Regions from separate parts of the Microtetraspora glauca genome, predicted to be linked through region 3. Evidence: riboswitches for the same ligand, from Rfam matches in the RefSeq annotation. Region 3 holds a riboswitch; each other region holds the start of a gene.

Region 1 (6,092 bases), on a different contig from region 3:
TCAGCTTCCCCAAGCCGCACCAGGTGACACGGCTGCCTATCCACATCGGGGGATCGAGCCGGGCGGCCGCGCGCCGGGCCGGGCACCGGGGCGACGGGTACTTCCCCGGTGGCGCGTTGGACGCGGAGGAGCGCGCCCTTCAGTGGGAGCTCGTTCGCTCCAGCGCCGCGGAGGCCGGCCGGGACCCGGACGCGCTGGAATACACCCGCTTCGCCTCCATCGACGTACCCGTCGAGCGGGTCGAGGAACTCGCCGCCCAAGGGGTCACCCGCATCGTCGTGAACACCGCCGTCACCGAACCGGACGAGCAACGTGAGGAACTGTCCGCATTCGCTGAGAAATTCGGCCTGCCCCGGTAGCGTGACCATGATCCTTTGTGCGTTCGCTTTGGAGATCTCATGTCGCAAGCAGCATCTGACGTGGAGCTGGCGCGTTCGCTGGAGGGCGGGTTCGTCAGCAGCCATGCCGACGTCAACGGGATCCGCCTGCACTATGTGATCGGTGGCCGGGGTGAGCCGCTGGTCCTGCTGGGCGGGTGGCCGCAGACCTGGTGGGAGTTCCGCAAGATCATGCCGCCCTTGGCGGAGCGCTATCGAGTGATCGCCGTTGACTTGCGGGGGATGGGCGGCTCGGACAAGCCCGCCTCCGGCTATGACAAGAAGACGATGGCGGGCGACATCCACGCGCTGATGCGCCATCTCGGCCACGATGCCGTCAACATCGCCGGGCACGACATCGGCGGGATGGTCGCCTACGCCTTCGCGGCCAATCATCCCGCGAGCACGCGGCGGATCGCGCTGCTGGACATCGCTCACCCTGACGACCGGTTCTACGACTATTCCCTGCTGCCGCGCCCCGGGCGTCAGCAGATCGACGGCGACATCCATGCGGGTCCCGGACGTTTCCTGTGGTGGTTCGCGTTCAACCAGGTTCCCGGCCTGCCTGAACGCCTGCTCGCCGGCCGGTCACGCCACCTGATCGACTGGATGTGCGACTACTTGATCGACGATCCCGGCGCCATCAGCGACCGCGACCGCGACGTCTACGCCCACGCCTACTCCACCGTGGACGCGATCCGGGCCGGCAATGCCTGGTACCGGGCCTTCGGGCAGGACATCGCGGATGAGAAGACGTATGGTCCGGTGACCGTGCCGATCTTGGCCATGGGAGGCGGGGAGGGAGGCTATCAGCTGCTGCGGCAGGTGCTCGCGAACAAGGGGACCGACGTCGAGGTGGTCGAAGTTCCGGGCAGTGGCCACTACATCCCCGAAGAACAACCGGAAACGGTCGTCAAGCATCTGACGCGATTCTTCGCCTGAGGCGGCGCGGGCCGCTCAGCGGCACTCCCGGTGCGGTGGCGCGGAGCCGAGGGGGCCGTCGGCAGCGTCTAGTACATCGAGATGTGGACGTGGTCGTAGTGGTTCGCGGTGATGCCGCCGCGATCGGACATGGTGCGCCACCCGGGGCTGCCGAGGTTGTAGATCCGTTGCTGCCAGATCACGTAATTCACACCCAGCTTGGAGCCGTTCTTGATGGCCCAGACGGCGAGGCTGTCGCCGAGGGCCTTCATGCCCGGGCTCGGCATGGAGCCGCCCGAGCTCATCATGAAGTCACAGGCCCGGCCGAGCGGGTGCTCGCCCGAGGTGTCCACGCGGTAGCAGCCGACGGTGTAGCGCAGATCGAAGTGTTTACCGACCTCCGCCTTCATCAGGCGGGTCCGGGGCGTGATGTTGTCGCCGCCGGAGGGGAGTTCCGGGGCCCAGCCGCCGCCGGCGAGCTTCCCGGGCGCGATCGGGATGAGCTGGTCGAGCTTCTTCTTGATGTCGTCGATCAGGTTCTCGGCGGCCTTGCGCTGCCCGGCGACCTCCTGCGACCGCGTCTTGATCTGCTCGATCAGGGCCGCCGCCGCGTCGGCCGCGGCCTTGCGCTCCTTCGTGAGCGCGGCGACCTGCGAGACCAGTACGGCCTGCTCGTCCTGGATCTGGGTCAGTACGGCGGAGTTCCGCAGGTCAGTGCCCAGCAGGCCCAGGTCATGCGTCTGGTAACGCACGCCGGCGATGCTGATCATCTGCTGCCTGGCCGCCTCGAAGTCGGATTCCGCCTTGGCCAGCCGCTCCTTGGCCGCTTTCTCGGACTCCTGCGCCTTGGCGAGCTCGACCCGCTTGGCGTTGTAGTCGGCGATCAGCTTGTCGACCTTCGTGCGCAGCTCGGCGAGTTGCTTCCTGAGCTGGCTCTCGCTCGGCTTGGGAGCGGCGTGAGCCCCTGAGGCCGTACCGAAGACGAGGGCAGCCGCGGCCAGAGCCGCGGCGGCCGCCGGAAACGCGCGGGGCAGAGCCCACTCCTCTCCATCTGCCGACCGGGTTAGCTGACGGGTTCGGGCTGGAGGAGCCCTGGCACTGGCGTGCCTTCACCCCAGGTGCACGGCGACCGTTCCCGGAAACGGGGGATGGATCGCCACAACGTCGTGGGTCCCCGGCTCCCGGGCGAGGCGCCCGGGATTAGGCGCACCGGCTGTGGCAGCCGGTGCGATGGATAGTAGTGGTAAAGCCCGGATCATTGCTACTCAAAGTTGCAATCCAGTAGTGATCAACTCGTTATCGGATATTCACGCAACATCCGGGCGGCGTCCTCGGGGGCCACGTCGTTGACGAACGCCCCCATCGCGGACTCCGATCCGGCCAGGTACTTGAGCTTGTCCGGCGCCCTCCGGATGCTGAACAGCTGGAGGTGGAGGTAGGCGAGATCGCGCCGATAGGTCACCGGAGCCTGATGCCAGGCCGCGACGTACGGCATGGCCACGCCGAACAGCGCGTCGAGCCGGCGCAGCACCCCGGTGTAGAGCGGCCCGAACGCGGCGCGCTGGTCCGGGTCCAGCGCGGGCAGGTCAGGCACCCGCCGGTGCGGGTAGACGTGGATTTCGAACGGATAGCGGGCGGCGGCCGGGACGAACGCCGTCCAGTGCTCATTGGACGCCACGACGCGGGGACCCGTCCGCTCGGCGGCCAGCACGTCGGCGAAGAGGTTCCCGCCCCTGTGCCGCGAGGCGACGCCGAGCATGTGGCGGGTACGCGGGGTGACGTACGGATAGGCGTAGATCTGGCCGTGAGGATGGGGGAGGGTGATGCCGATCTCCGCGCCCCTGTTCTCGAAGCAGAAGACCTGCTCGACGCCCGGAAGGGCGGACAGCTCGGCGGTGCGGTCGGCCCATGCCTCCATGACGAGTTCGACCTGCGCCGCGCTCAGCGAGCCGAAGGACGCGTCGTGGTCGGACGTGAAGCAGACCACCTCGCACCGCCCGACGCCCGGCCGCGCCGCGCTCAACCCGCCGGGATCGGCGAAGCCGCCTCCCAAGGGGTAGCCCCCCGTGGAACCGTCCCCTGAGAAGCTGAACGAGGGGAAGCGGTTCTCGAAGACCGCGACGTCGTAGTCGGAGGGGATCTCCGAACCGGGATGGGCCGGACACAGCGGGCACTCGTCGGGGGAGGGCAGGTGCGTCCGGGTCTGGCGGTGCCCCGCGATGGTGATCCATTCGTCCATCAGCGGGTCGTAGCGCATCTGCGAGGCGCGTGGACGCGGGGGTAGTTCGCGCGGATCGACAGCGCCGCGGTCCGCGTCGTCCCGCCGGTCGTAGTAGAACAGCTCCCGACCGTCGGCGAGGTGGGTGATCGTGCGCTTCACGGGGCCGGTGCCTCCCGCTCGTCGGCGCCGGGATCCGCCAGCACCAGCTCGCCCACGTGCTCCGACAGCGCCGCGCGGGCCTCGCCGGACAGGCCGGTGTCGCTGACCACGACGTCGGCCTGCTCCAGGCGGGCGATCGTGCTGATGCCGATCGTGCCCCACTTGGTGTGGTCGGCCAGGACGACGAGGCGCTGGGCGGCCCCGACCAGCTCGCGGTCGGTCTCGGCCTCCAGCAGGTTGGGCGTGGTGAACCCGGCCTTCACGCTCATCCCGTGGACGCCGAGGATCAGCATGTCGACGTTCATCGAGCGGATCGCCGCGACCGCGACCGGCCCGACCAGCGCGTCGGAAGGGGTGCGTACGCCGCCGACCAGCACCACGGTCTGGTCGGGCCGCCCGGCGCGGTGGAACACGTCCGCGACCTTGAGCGAGTTGGTGATGACGGTCAGTTCGGGCACGTCGGCCAGATGGTGCGCGAAGGTCCACGTGGTGGTTCCGGCCGACAGGGCCACCGAGCTGCCCGGCCGGACGAGACGCGCGGCGTGGCGGGCGATGGCCTCCTTCTCGGCCTGCTGACGGGCCGACTTGGCGGTGAACCCGGGTTCCTCCGTCGATCCCGCGCCGACGATCGTCGCGCCTCCGTGGACCTTCTCGACCAGTCCGCGGTCCGCGAGGGCCTCCAGATCTCGGCGTATGGTCATGTCGGAGACGCCGAGATCCCGCACCAGCTCGGCGACGCGTACGCCGCCGGTCCTGCGGACCCGCTCAAGAATCGCCTGCTGCCGTAGCTGGGCAAGCATCACCGCTCCAATCAACAGATTCCAACAAATTATGCCACATGGAGCGGGCGGCAATGTTGAATCATGGTGATATGAGTGGCGCGCTATACGGCACCTGGCGTGGTGATGAAGAGTGGGGGCGCTAGCCGTACGACGAAAGGCGGTTCCGCATGGGCAAGAGAGCGCGCAAGTCGAAGGCACGGAAGAAGAAGCAGGCGAACCACGGCAAGCGGCCCACCGGGCGTTAGCCGACCGGCGCCGCCCACAGGTGGGCGGCGAGGAGCAGCGTCTGCTGGTCGGCTCCGGCGGGCACGTGCCGGTGACCTCCTGTCACTCCGGCCTGCCGGTAGCCCTCCTCCTGCCGGTCACGCCGCGCGGCGACGACACGGGCGGAAGTCGGCGGCGGCGGCCGTCAGCAGGCCCAGGACCATGAGGCCGCGCAGCCCGATGTCGGGGAACCGCGTCATGGTGTCGAAGTACTGCTCGGCGGCGACCAGATCGAGCCCGTGCGACGCGACAGTGCTCATGTAGAGGCTCCTGGCCACGGAGAAGACCGCCGCGAGCGCGAGGGTGCAGACGGCGACGCCCAGCCCCGCGCCCAGCGCGGCCCGGCGGCGGCTGCGCGCAAGGAGGAACCCCGCGGCGAGCGACGCCCCCGAGGCCACGGGGATGATCCAGCCGACCGAGGTGTAGGCGAACCGGCCGGAAGTGATCGCCCGCAGCCCCTTGCGCGCCACCCTGCCGGCATCGATCCACAGGCCCTGATAGACAGCGCTGCGAGACAGCCGCGGCATCTTCTCATCGACCAGGCTCCGGACGTGGGCCAGCTTCACGTCGACCTCCATCGGAAGCCCCCGCTGTTCGAGCGCGGCGGCCGCCTCGTCGACGCTCCACACCTCGCTCGCCGTCCACACGGCCACCAGGGCGACCGGCGCGAGCCCGCAGCCCAGCGCGATGAGGATGATCGCGACCGCGGACGCGAAATGACGGCACGGCCGGTGCGAGGCCGCGGCCTGCCCGCGCGGACGGAGCTGCTCGGTGTGCTCGCCCGCGTCGCTCACCCCACTGCTCCCCGTCCCGTACGGCAGGTGTCTTCCGGGGAAAATACCCCCGGGATCGCGCCGAACCGGGAAAGGGCGGGTCAAGAAAGCGGCTCAGGGGAGGTGCTGCTCGACCCAGACGATCTTTCCCTGCGGCGTCGGGCGGGTTCCCCACCGGTAGGCGAACCGCTTGATCAGCAGCAGGCCGCGCCCGGTGTCGTCGTCCGGTGAGGGGGAGCGCGGCGCGGGGGCCGTGGAAGAGCCGTCCGAGACCTCGCACACCAGCGTCCGGCCGCGCAGCAGACGCAGCTCGATCGGGGGCCAGCCGTGCTTGAGCGCGTTGGTCACCATCTCGCTGACGATCAGTTCGGTGGTGTCCGCGAGGCTCGCGAGCCCCCACGCCGCGAGCGTGCTCCGTACGAACCTGCGGGCGGTGCGGACGAACCGGGGATCGTCGGACAGCGGGAAGGACGCCATCTCGTCGGGGTCGAGATCGCGTACCCGGGCCAGCAGCAGGGCGATGTCGTCACGCTCGTGCCCGGGACGCTGGCTGTTGATCGTCACGTCGCACATGTCCTCGAGATCCTGGAGCGGC
Region 2 (6,092 bases), on a different contig from region 3:
GAGTGCGGATGGCGACACATCAGTCTCAGATGATGGACTCTGGTGCGTACGCGATGAGCGGCCCTTCCCGGCAGCTCCTCGATCGGCTCAGCGACAAGTGGGTGAACCTGACGCTGAACGCGTTGGCCGACGGTCCCCGCCGCTACACCGACCTCGCGAAGAGCGTCACCGGGGTGAGCCAGAAGATGCTCACCCAGACGCTGCGCACGCTGGAACGCGACGGGCTGGTGTCCCGCAGGGTGACCGCGGCCGTGCCCGTCCGGGTCGACTACGACCTCACCCCGCTCGGATGGACCCTCATGCCGCTGATGTACGCCGTCAAGGAATGGGCGGAGGTTCACATCGGCGAGGTGGAGGCGGCCCGTGCCGCGTACGACGCGGCCCTTTGAGTCCCGACTTTCGGTCCGAGAGGCGCATGGCGTTTTCCATGCTTGCCGCGAAATTCGGGATAAAGGCGAGGACCTAAACCTCACGGATGCCCCGCTTTGCCGTACAGACTGTCAATGACCAATCAGGGTCCGAACTTGACGATTTTTGAACAAAGTGTTTACCTTCCCAGGGCGGACCGATAAATCATCCTGGTGGGGGAGGGCTGACGATGCCGCTTTCCGATGTGGTTTCCCGGGGCGAGAGCCCCGTGTCGGAATGCGACCGCGCCGGTCTCAGCGATGACGATCTGAGGTTGCTGGCCGAGCTGGCCAAGGGCGGCACCGTCGACAAGGTGGGCCGCCGCCTCGATGTGAGCGGTCGCACCGTACGGCGTCGGCTGCGGGTCATCTGCGACAGGATCGGGGTCGCGACCGCCATCGAGGCGGTCGCGTGGGCGGCCAGGCGCCGCCTGATCTGAGGCCGATCTGAGCCGATCTGGGCCGATCTGAGGCGACGCCCGGCCGGGGAGCGCGGAAAGCTAGTCCGCGATCCGTACGGCTCCCGCGAAGGGCCGGTTGGCCAGCGAGGCGATCCGGACGACGTCGCCCGTACGGGGCGCGTGGACCATGTAACCGCCGCCGATGTAGATGCCCACGTGGTGCAGGTCGTTGTAGAAGAAGACCAGGTCGCCGGGGCGCATGTCTTCGCGCGCGATGTGCGTGCCGGCCGACCACTGTGAGCCGGTGTAATGGGGCAGGCTGATCCCGACCCTCTGGTAGGCCGCCATGACGAGCCCCGAGCAGTCAAACGAGGTCGGGCCGTCGGCACCCCAGACATAGGGCTTGAGCTGCTGGGTGAGGGCCCAGCGCGCGGCCTCGGCCGCCTTGCCGTCACCGATGATCGGGAAGGCCAGCCGCCGGGCGGCGCTTCCCCTGGTGACGCTCCCCGCGACCTTGCTGTACAGGTTGCTCTCGGACTTCTTGACCAGCTTGCGGATCTTGTCGCGCTGCTCGTCGAGGCCGGAGAGCAGGTCCTTCACTTCCTTCTGCCGGGCCTTCGCGCTGGTCCTGGCCCGCTCGGCCGCCTCCATCGCCTTGGCCACCTGGGCGACCTCCTCGCCCTGCTGCATCTGGAGGGCGTAGGTCGTGGACGCCTGGTCGAGGTACGAATCCGGGTCGTCCGCGCTCAGCAGCGCGAAGGCGGAGCCGAAGCCGCCGGTCATGTAGGAGTTCTGCGCGAGGAGGCTCGCCGTCCTGCGCCGGGTCTCCAGCTCGGTCTCGCTCGTGGCGAGGGTCTTCTTCGCGAGATCGGCCGACCGCTGGGCCTCCTTGAGCCTGACCCGGGCACCGTTGTAATCCTCGGTGAGGGTCTCGATCTCGGTGTAGAGGCGCTCGACCTCGGCGGTCAGCTCCTTGAGGCTGGGCTGCGGTTCGGCGGTCGCGGCCATGACGGGGGCGCCGAAGGTCATCGCGATGAGAGCGACACCGAAGAATGCGAACCTGCGGATCGGGCCGCCGGTCGATGACCGGGCGCGGCGCCGTCGCCCGCGAGCGTGCCTGCCCGCGGATCGTCCTCCAGAGATGCGCAACAAAGCTCCTCTCCTACGCGTGCCCGGCAGGCGGATCCCCGCACCGCGCGAACGCCCGAGGGCGATGGCGGCAACTGCCGACACTTTGGCCGCCTACCGGGTTAGCTGACGGGTTCGGGCCGGAGTAGCCCTACCTTTCGGATTCACCCCTTGATGACCTGGGTTTGACCCCGGATCTCCACAGTTGGTTCCCCGGCTCCCTTCGGCACGGGCGCCTCGGGGACTCGGCGGTCCGGTCGTTCGCGCCTTTCGCGATGACCGGCATCGTCGCTGGACACTAGTGCACGCCGGGTTCCTGCTCAACCAGAACTCGTGATTCCGTCTAGCTTTCACAACTGAATGATCACGGTCCGGTCACATGTGATAGTGGGCCGGGACGTCCATTACCCTGCGTTTACCTGTTGCCCGGCCGTCTCCGTAGCAGGTCAGCGCAGGATCGAGAGGTCGCAAAATTGGATATTCCCGGAACGTAAGCCGAGGAGGCGCGGAACGTGCTCGAACGGATACGCACGGTGAGCTGATCCGAGGGTTGCTCGGGTTTCGGCATGACCGTTAATCCGTGTTCTCCTCCGCGCTCGCGTACGAGCCCTCGCGGCGCGCCCGCACGGGCCGGGCGGCGACTAGGCTGGCGATCCATGGAGCAGGTTGCGGGCCGGCCCTCGGAAGCCGAGAGCGGTGAGCGCGCGTCCCGGGTCGTGATCGTGCGCCGGGCGAGGACCCTCGACGTCCGCGCCATCCGCCGCCTCGTCGACGCGTACTCCGGCGTCGGGCCGCGGTTGCTGAAGAAGACCACCGTCACCCTGTACGAGGACGTCCAGGAGTTCTGGGTGGCGGAGGCCGACGGGACGGTCGTCGGCTGCGGGGCGCTGCACGTGCTCTGGGAGGATCTGGCGGAGATCCGCACGGTCGCCGTCGACCCCGCGGCCCGGGGGATGGGCGTCGGCCACCGGATCGTCGGCGCGCTCATCGACGCGGCCAGCGAGCTGGGCGTGCGCCGGGTCTTCTGTCTGACCTTCGAGGTCACGTTCTTCGGAAGGCACGGATTCGTGCCCATTCACGGGACCCCTGTCTCTCCGGAGGTGTACGCCGAGCTGCTCGCCTCCTACGACGAAGGCGTCGCGGAGTTCCTCGATCTCGAGCACGTCAAGCCCAATACGCTCGGCAACACCCGAATGCTGCTGCATCTCCAACCCCGAGTCTGACCATGGTGGTGACCGGCCGGAAAGGTGACTGTTGATACGCCTGTCGCTACTTTGGCCATATCGGCATGCGCATGACGATCGCCGCATGCGAACCCGAAACGAGGTGAAACGGTGAGCTCCGGACAGCCGCCGTACCCCCAGGACGCTCCGGACGGCACCCCACCGCCGCCTTCGGACCGTGAGCAGGGTACGAGCAATCCAGCCCAGCAGTACGACCCTGATGTCACGGTCGTCAGTTACCGCAACCCGTCGCAGTCGACGGGCCCCCAGCAGGCCTATGGATACGGCCAGCAGCACGACCAGCACGTCTACGGCCAGCAGCAGCCCGGCTACGGCCAGCAGCCCCAGCAGGGCTACGGGCAGCAGCAGTACGGCCAGCAGCAGCCCGGGACCGGGGCCTTCGGCCAGCCTCAAGGGTACGGCCAGCAGCAGCCCGGTTATGGCCAGTCGGCCCAGCAGCAGCCTCAGCAGCCGTACGGGCAGCAGGGGTACGGCCAGCAGGCCCAGCAGCCGCAGCAGCCGCAGCAGGGCTACGGGCAGCAGCAGTACGGCCAGCAGGACTACGGGCAGCAGCCCCAGCAGGGATATGGCCAGCAGCCCGGTACGGGCGCCTTCGGCCAGCCTCAGGGGTACGGCCAGCAGCAGCCCGGTTATGGCCAGCAGGCCCAGCCCGGTTATGGCCAGCAGGCCCAGCCCGGCTACGGCCAGGAGCAGCAGTACGGCCAGCAGGCCGGCTACGGCCAGCAGCCCCAGCAGGGGTACGCCCAACAGCCCGGCTACGGTCAGCAGGCCGACTACGGCCAGCAGGGCTACGGCCAGCAGGGCTACGGGCAGCAGCAATACGGCCAGCAGGGCTACGCCCAGCCGTACGGCGGGCAGGCGGCGGCGGTCCCGCCCGGCGCGCCCGCCCCGCTCGCCGAGTGGTGGCAGCGACTGGTGGCCCGTCTCATCGACGTCGTGATCGTCGGTATCCCCTACGCCATCGTCTCGACGGTGCTCACCATGATCATGGTCACCGAGGCCAGCTTCAACCCGGAGACGGGCGCCTTCACGGCTGGCGGCGGCGTGCTCCTCGCCAGTCTGCTCACCTCGGCCATCGCCGGCCTGATCATGACCGCGTACGAGTTCATGATGCTCAAGCAACGCGGGCAGACGGTCGGCAAGATCGTCATGGGCATCAAGGTCGTCCCCGTCGGCGATTCCCTCCCGACGGGCGGCCTCGCGACGGATGTCGCAGGAAAGCGGGCCGGAGTCTCGTTCGGGCCGCAGATCCTCGGTGGGATTCCCATCGTGGGCCTGCTGCTCAGCCTCTTCTCGCTGCTGAACGTGCTCTGGCTGCTCTGGGACCGGCCGTTGTGGCAGGCGCTGCACGACAAGGCCGCGGGTACCACCGTCGTCAAGATCAAATAGGTCGGGCGAGGTAGCACTGGACAAACGGGGCCGATGGAACGAGCCATCGGTCCCGTTTTCATGGGCGCGAGCGGGATTGGAACTGTGTCCCTATTGGGGAAGAAAAGCGGTAACAGTCGGGATCATCCGTGCGATGGTTGGGGAACGCATGTCCTCCACACGTGAGAGGTGACCCAATGACCGCGGAACCGCCCCCCGGCCAGAACCCCTATGGCTCGGCTCCGCCGCCCCCGCCGCCGGGCGCCTATCCGCCCCCGGGCGGTTATGGGGCTCCGCAGGGCGCCCCCCTTCCGCCGGGTGTTCCGGCCCCGCTCGCCGAATGGTGGGAGCGTCTGGTCGCGCGAATCATCGACAGCGTCATCTTCGGGGTCGTGTACCTGATTCTGAGCATCGCCCTCGGCGTGGCGAGCGGCAGCTTTCTTACCGGCTTCATCGCGTCCCTGATCGCCTATGGTGCGTACGCGGCCTACGATTACGTCCTGCACTCCAAGGATGGCCAGACCATCGGAAAGAAGATCATGAAGATCCAGCTGGTCGCTCTGGGCGGCGGACCGCTGGATTCCTCCGTCGTGATGCGGCGCTCGGCCGTGTATCCCGGCGTCTTCGTGCTCTACGGCATTCCGCTCGTCGGTCTCCTGGCCAGTCTTTTCGCCTTGGCGACGGGCGTGTTCATCCTCGTCGACAAGCCCCTGCAGCAGGGCCTGCACGACAAGGTCGCCGGAACCGTGGTGGTGAAGGCGCCGCGTTGATCGCGGGAAGAACAACTTGACCGGCGTCCGGTCAAAACAGTGGGGCGGCTCCGTCGCGGACCGCCCCACTTGTCATTCATGGGTACGATTTCTATGCATCCGGTAAGGCGGCTGGAGAGACATGGAATCGCCCCACCGCCACCGGCCGCCCCCGGAGGCACACCGGGTGTCACGTGGGGCTATCGTCAGGTCAGGGACTCCGCGAGGGCGACATGCGGTGCGCCACGCCCGGGCTCCGAAAATCCTGGGTGCCGAGAAAGACACCCCCGGCACGAGCGAGGACGAATGACAGAGGTATTGTCCGCCTTGATACCCGTCGTAGTTGTCGGCGGTGCGGTCGTCTACGGCGTGGTTAAGTTGGTCCGTTCCGAGGCGGCCGGCCTTCGGACCGCAACGGAACGACGTGACAAGGACAACACGAGTTCCTGAGGATGAGCTGAAAGTTGAATTGTCAGCCGCCCGAACCGGGTATATGTTTGGCTGACGAATCAAACAATGCTCCGAAAGGATTGCCGCATGGCCAAGCATACGCAGGTGATTCTCATCGACGATCTCGATGGCGGCGAGGCCAATGAGACGGTCACCTTCGCGCTTGATGGCAAGTCTTATGAGATTGATCTCAGCGATGGGAACGCAAAGAAGCTGCGCGAGGCACTGTCGCCTTTCGTCGGCGGTGCGCGGCACGCGGAAGCCGCTCCGGCGCGTGGACGTCGTCGTGGTGCCGCCGGTGGTGCTCAGCGGGCGATGACCCGCGAGAAGAGCGCCGAGATCCGT
Region 3 (6,092 bases):
CGAGATCCGCTCCGCCTACGCCGCCACAGAGTGCGGCTTCCTCTCCTACGGCTGCGCGCAGAACTGGCTTCACGTCAACAGCGACTGGGCCGTGCTGGAGCCGGTCGACGCCGACTACCGGCCTGTCCCCCCTGGTCAGCCGTCGCACACGGTCCTGCTGAGCAACCTCGCCAACCGGGCCCAGCCGATCCTGCGCTACAACCTGGGCGACAACGTCCTGCTGCGTCCCGACCCCTGTCCGTGCGGCAGCCCACTACCCGCTGTTCAGGTGCAGGGCCGCGCGGCCGAGATGCTTTCCTTCCCCACCGGCCGCGGCGAGCACATCGGCATCTCCCCCATGGCCTTCGGCACCTTGCTGGACCGTCTTCCCGGCATCGAGCAGTTCCAGCTCGTCCAGACGACGCCCACCACGCTGCGGGTGCGCCTGAAGCCCGCGGACGGCACCGACCCCGACAGCGTGTGGCAGACGGTGCGCGACGAGATCGCTCATTTGCTGACCGAGCACAAGGTCGACCACATCACGCTCGAGCGCGCCGAAGAGCCACCCGAGCGGTCGGCCGGCGGCAAATACCGCAGGATCATCCCACTGGCCAAGCCCTGACGAGAAGATTGACGGGAAGGGCACTGGCTGGTGCCGTGGCCCCACCGTCCAAGGCCGGAGCTTCTCGGGGTTGCGAACCGCCCCGGCAGTACGCGCCTGGCCGACGCCTGACCGAGATGGCTCTGGTCGAGTCGTCTGAGCTGTCCGTTCCCCGGCAGGCGCTCGAACCATGCGCGCCCGCCGGGGATTCAGGAGAAGCGCTCGATCGTCGAGGCGCCCGGTGCTTCCGCTCGCCGATTCCGCATTCGGGACGGCCGTTCGGCCCCGTACGGAGGACGGCGGGCGGAAGCCCGGTCGGCTACGCCTTGGCGGCGGGGCGGCCCAGGGCGCGCAGCTGGTCGGCGGTCAACGCGGAGACGTTCTGGTCGATCGGCGTCTCGGTGTACTGGTGGATGGCCCAGCTCTTCCAGTCGGCGGGCGGGGTGACCTCACCCTTGGCCTTGCTGTAGTGCGCCACCCACAGGGGGTACTCGGACAGCCCGCGACCGTAGGTCTCGGCGAAGTTCCAGCCGGTGTAGATCAGCGGCGTCGCGCCGGTCTTCTTCTTCACGTAGGCCAGCCAGGTCTTGGCCCAGTTGTTGACGTGCGAGACGGACAGGCCGTCGGAGGTCTCCAGGTCGAGCACCAGCAGGTCGCCGGGCTTGCTGGGCTGCGCGTTCACCACCGACAGGAAGTGGTCGGCTTCGGCGATGGGGTCGTTGTAGGTGCGGGCGAAGTGGTAGGCGCCGCGGACGATGCCCTTCTTGCCCAGCTCGCGCCAGTGCCGGGCGAAGGAGTCGTCGCGCCAGGTCAGGCCCTCGGTGGCCTTGACGATGCCGAAGTGGGCCGGGCTGGAGCTCCAGTCATGCGTGGGCTCGTGGCCGGAGACGTCCTCGCCGTAGATGAGCGGCGAGGCCTTCCCCTCGGCCGCCTGGGCGGCGGGGGCGGGGCCGTCCGGGGTGGAGTGCGCCGGGCTGGACAGGACCAGGGCGGCGGTGGTGGACACGGTGGCCAGGAGACCGGTCGCGGTCAGAACTCGGAATGTACGGGTGAGGGACATGCTGGTTTCTCCTATGAGGCATTGCTTGGGGACTGCCGTGGGGAGTGGGGTCCGCGTGGTGAGCGGGTGTCAGGGTCACGCGCCGTCGCACCCGGTCCCCCCGCGGAGGGCGGCGTGTTCTACCCCACGGCCAGACGGCGCCGGCCGGGGTTCTTCGAAGAAGGGGCAGGTCGATGCGTGGGCATGAAGGGATCGACTCCTTGCTTCCATGCCGCCTACCGGGTCAGCTGACGGGTTCGGGCGGGGAGGTGCCCTACGGCACGCAGCGCGGGCTGGCGTGTCGATTCACCCCGGGAGATGGGTCCCCGGCTCCGCTGGGAGCGGATGAGGCGGCCCACGCGCCGTCAAGACGGGAAAGACTCCCCGTCGGCGACGCACGGTCCGGGCAACGAAACGGCAACACAGGTGACGACACAGTCGTCGGTACGTACTCCGATAGTGGACCTAAGGTACACATACGGACATAAAGTGACAAACAGGACAAAGGATTCTTTACCCGGACAGGTCAACCGCCGGTCAGGCAGGGAACCTCGTGGGCTCCTCGCCCGCGCTACCCGCCGCCCATCATGCGGTTCTCCCAGGCCCAGGCGGCGATCTCCACCCGGTTGCGCACCCCGAGCTTCGCCTGGATGCCGGACAGGTGGCTCTTGACGGTGCTCAGCGAGATGAACAGCTCGGCGGCGATCTCCTGGTTGGTACGGCCCCTGGCGATGGCCCGGACGACCTCGATCTCCCGTTCGGACAGCGGCCGCGCGGGCCCGCGTGCGGCCGGGGCTCCGGCGGCCGTGAGGTGGCGCAGCAGGCGCAGGGTGACCGACGGTGAGATCAGGGCGTCTCCGGCGTTCGCGGCCCGGACGGCCTCGACGAGCAGCGCGGGACCGGCGTCCTTCAGGACGAAGCCGACCGCTCCCCCGCGCAGCGCGCCCTGAACGTACTCGTCGAGATCGAAGGTGGTGACCACGACCACCCGGAGCGGGTCCGGCACCCCCGGGCCGGCCAGCGCGCGGGTGACCTCGATGCCGTCGAGGCGGGGCATCCGGATGTCCACCAGGCACACGTCCGGGCGCAGCCGCCGGGCCAGGTCGACCGCCTCGGCGCCGTCTGCGGCCTCGGCGACCACGCTGATGTCGGGCTGGTCCTCCAGGATGAGCCGCAGGCCGCTACGGATCATCGCCTGATCGTCGGCCACCAGGACTCTGATGGTCATCCGCGCTCCCGCGCGGCGACGGGCAGTGTGGCGCGCACGGACCAGCCGGCCCCGGAGCGCGGCCCGGCGACCAGCGTGCCGCCGAGTGCCTCCAGGCGCTCGCGCATCCCGACCAGGCCGTACCCCCCGCGGTGGTGGTAGCGGGCCGGCCCAGGCGGCGCGTCGTCGACGACCTCGACGGTGACGACGTCCCGATCTCGGTCGACGCTGACCATGACCGAGCGAGCCTGCGGGGCGTGGCGGGAGACGTTGGTCAGCGACTCCTGGACGACCCGGTAGACGGTGCTGGTCACTTCGGGCGGCCACCCCGACCGGTCGTCGTCGTCGGGAAGCCGCAGGTGGACCGCCCGGCCCTGACCGTAACCGTCGAAGCGTTCGACCAGTTCGCTGAGCCCCTCGGGGCCGGGCGTGGCGGGCGCCGCGTCGTCGGCGTCGCGCAGCAGGCCCACGACCCGGCGCATCGCGGCCAGCGCGTCGGAGCCGGCGGCCTCGATGCCCGCGAAGGACCCGTCCACCTTCTCGGGGTGCTTGCGGGCGACAAGCTGGGCGGCCTGGGCCTGGACCACGATGCCGGTGATGTGGTGGGCGACGACATCGTGCAGTTCTCTGGCCAGTGCCAGGCGCTCGTCGCGGCGGACCTTCTCGGCGATGGCCCGCCGTCGCGCGTCGAACAGCCGCGGGGCCGCCCCGATCATGAGGGCGCAGAGCCATCCCGCGCCGTTCAGCACCGTCACCGTCGGGACTCCGGAGGAGAGCGCGTGTGCGGTGAACAGGCTGCCGAGGACCACCGCGAACCCTCCGGCCGCGACGGCGCAGGCGGTCAGGGCCGGGAGCGCTCTGACCGCGGAGCCGACGAGCACGGACAGGGCCACGGCCATGGCGGGGCCGGGCTCGGCGGGCAGGGCCGCGAACCGGGCGGTCAGGATCGCCGCCGCCGCGACGGCCAGGCCCGCGACCGCCGCCCACGCCCTGTGGCGCCGGCGCGCCATCGCGATCACGCACACCACCGCCCCGGCGGCGCAGTCGAACAGCCAGTAGCCGCCGCCCCAGCTCTCCGCGATCCGTGACGCCCAGAAGGCGAGCAATGCCGCGAACAGCGCGCCGAGCCCGATGTCGGCCGCGATCCCGGCCCGCCCGGTGGCCCACTCCCGCACATTCACATCGTCGAGGCTATGAGATCTCTTCCCGCGCCGAACCGGCCGAAAGTACGATCCTCGCGGCGGCGAACCGCGCTTTCGGCCGATGCCCCCACCCGTCCGGGCCCGCAGGATGAGGCCCCATGTCACATGGAAACTCTTCCTCCCGTGCTGGAAGCGGAGGGCCCGACCAGGCGCCGCGGCAGCCGCCAGGCGCTGACCGACCGCTACCCGGACATCCCGTGGAGCCGGGTCATCGGCCCGATCACCCCCAAGGGGACCGGCGTTCCCGCGTGCGCCACGACGACAGGGAAGGCACCGCGACGGCCTCCCACGGCCGACCGCGGATCGCCGCGCTCGACGTGGTGCGCGGGTTCGCGCTGTGCGGGATCCTGCTGGCCAACATCCAGCCGATAAACGCCGTCGGCGTCATCGCCGTGAAGGGGCCGGAGACAACCGGGGCTGCGTGGATGGGGCTGCTCGTCGAGCAGCGCTTCTTTCCGATCTTCTCCCTGCTGTTCGGTGTCGGGTTCTCGCTGCTGCTCGACTCCGCCGCGGACCGCGCCGCCCGCCCGCGACTGCTCCTGCTGCGCCGGCTCCTGGTGCTGCTCGCGATCGGGCTGGTGCACATGTTCGTGCTGTGGCGCGGCGACATCCTGACGATCTACGCCGTCGTCGGCCTGCTGGTGCTGCTGCCCTCGACCTGGCTGCCACGGTGGGCCGTGGCCGGCCTCGCCGCCGCGCTCATCGCGACGTCGCTGATCCTCGGGGGCGGCTTCTTCGCGCTGGTCCCCGGGCTGTTCCTGCTGGGCTCGGCACTGACCCGGTACGGGGTGATCGACCGGATCGAGCGGTCCACCCGGGTACCGGTCGTGCTGGGCCTGGTCCTCGCGGCGGGGGCGGCGCCGGTCCTGTGGTGGCAGGCGGGGTCGCGATCCGGCGACCCGGGCTTCAGCGTCTTGATGGCCGGGGCGGGCCTGCTGCTCGCGGGCGTGTACGTGTGCGCCCTGCTGGTCCTGCTCAGGACGCCGCTTCGACCGGCGCTGCGGACCGTCTTCGCACCGCTGGGCCGGATGGCGCTGACCAACTACCTGACCGCCACGCTCCTCGCCCTGGCGGCCGGTCACCTTCTCGGCGGCCCGCCGGAAAGCTGGTCCGTGACGACGGTGCTGTTGATCGCCGCCGTCATCCTCACCGCCCAGTGGCTGTGGTCCACCCTCTGGCTGCGCCGATTCCGGCAGGGCCCCCTCGAATGGCTCTGGCGGTGGGCCACCTGGGCCCGCCGGCCACCCATGCGCGTCCCCTGACCCGCTCGGGTGGCATCACGCGGGTGGCACGTGATCAGCGGGCGGCGCCCGTCTGCGCGCGGACCATCCGGGCGTACAACCCGTGCGGCTCGCCGCGCAGGTCCCCGGGCGCGCCCTGCTCCGCCACCCGGCCCCGCTCCAGCGCGACGACGGTGTCGAAGGAATCGAGGACGCCGAACCTGTGAGTGATCACCACGGTGGTCCGGCCCCTGCGCTCGGCCAGTATCGCCTCGACGACCTCCGCCTCGGTCAGGGGATCGAGCGCGGAGGTCGCCTCGTCCAGCACGAGCACGGACGCGTCGGCCAGGAGGGCGCGCGCCAGCGCGACGCGTTGCCGCTCACCACCCGAGAACAGCGCCCCGCGCTCCCCCACCCGTGCCTCGTAGCCGCCGGGAAGGGCCATGATCCGCTCATGGATCCGGGTGATCTCGCAGACGCGTACCAGTTCCTCCGGTGAGGCGCCGGGATCGGCGTACCGCAGGTTCTCCGCGACCGAGCCCTGGAAGAGGAAGGGGTCCTGGGGCACGATGCAGAGCCGTCCGGGGAGCGGGCCCCGCACCTCCGTGCCGTCGATCACGACCGACCCCTCCGTGGGGCGACGCAGCCCGGCCAGCAGGTGACCGAGCGTGCTCTTGCCGGAGCCGCTCGGCCCGACGACCAGCACGGTGGACCCGGCCGGTATGTCGATGCCCACCTCGCGCAGCGCCGCATGCCCGTGATCAGTGCCCGGTTCGCGGCCCTGTCCATGCCGCTGTTCACCACCCTGTTCACCGCGCTGTTCACCGCCCTCTTCAGCGCCCTC

What was found. A riboswitch is a leader RNA that binds a small molecule or an ion and turns the genes downstream of it on or off. The one in region 3 is predicted to bind cyclic di-AMP.
Region 1: another riboswitch for cyclic di-AMP. It lies ahead of AB0I59_RS32755 (VldE C-terminal domain-containing protein); the one in region 3 lies ahead of AB0I59_RS30570 (glycoside hydrolase family 25 protein).
Region 2: another riboswitch for cyclic di-AMP. It lies ahead of AB0I59_RS39545 (C40 family peptidase); the one in region 3 lies ahead of AB0I59_RS30570 (glycoside hydrolase family 25 protein).

Annotation. Positions count from the first base shown of each region.
Region 1 covers NZ_JBFALK010000022.1:12,949-19,040, reverse strand. Annotated here, with positions in the region: gene AB0I59_RS32765 (TIGR03619 family F420-dependent LLM class oxidoreductase) at 1-359, shown strand, start outside; gene AB0I59_RS32760 (alpha/beta fold hydrolase) at 399-1,319, shown strand; gene AB0I59_RS32755 (VldE C-terminal domain-containing protein) at 1,388-2,050, opposite strand; cyclic di-AMP (ydaO/yuaA leader) riboswitch at 2,337-2,515, opposite strand; gene galT (galactose-1-phosphate uridylyltransferase) at 2,587-3,678, opposite strand; gene AB0I59_RS32745 (DeoR/GlpR family DNA-binding transcription regulator) at 3,675-4,478, opposite strand; gene AB0I59_RS42175 (50S ribosomal protein bL37) at 4,628-4,705, shown strand; gene AB0I59_RS32740 (hypothetical protein) at 4,823-5,518, opposite strand; gene AB0I59_RS32735 (ATP-binding SpoIIE family protein phosphatase) at 5,612-6,092, opposite strand, start outside.
Region 2 covers NZ_JBFALK010000034.1:31,624-37,715, forward strand. Annotated here, with positions in the region: gene AB0I59_RS39535 (winged helix-turn-helix transcriptional regulator) at 54-389, shown strand; gene AB0I59_RS39540 (helix-turn-helix domain-containing protein) at 599-847, shown strand; gene AB0I59_RS39545 (C40 family peptidase) at 908-1,837, opposite strand; cyclic di-AMP (ydaO/yuaA leader) riboswitch at 2,032-2,197, opposite strand; gene AB0I59_RS39550 (amino-acid N-acetyltransferase) at 2,593-3,159, shown strand; gene AB0I59_RS39555 (RDD family protein) at 3,271-4,569, shown strand; gene AB0I59_RS39560 (RDD family protein) at 4,746-5,318, shown strand; gene AB0I59_RS39565 (histone-like nucleoid-structuring protein Lsr2) at 5,835-6,092, shown strand, end outside.
Region 3 covers NZ_JBFALK010000019.1:127,674-133,765, reverse strand. Annotated here, with positions in the region: gene AB0I59_RS30575 (phenylacetate--CoA ligase family protein) at 1-601, shown strand, start outside; gene AB0I59_RS30570 (glycoside hydrolase family 25 protein) at 900-1,640, opposite strand; cyclic di-AMP (ydaO/yuaA leader) riboswitch at 1,838-1,982, opposite strand; gene AB0I59_RS30565 (response regulator) at 2,191-2,847, opposite strand; gene AB0I59_RS30560 (sensor histidine kinase) at 2,844-4,007, opposite strand; gene AB0I59_RS30555 (DUF418 domain-containing protein) at 4,277-5,290, shown strand; gene AB0I59_RS30550 (ABC transporter ATP-binding protein) at 5,325-6,092, opposite strand, start outside.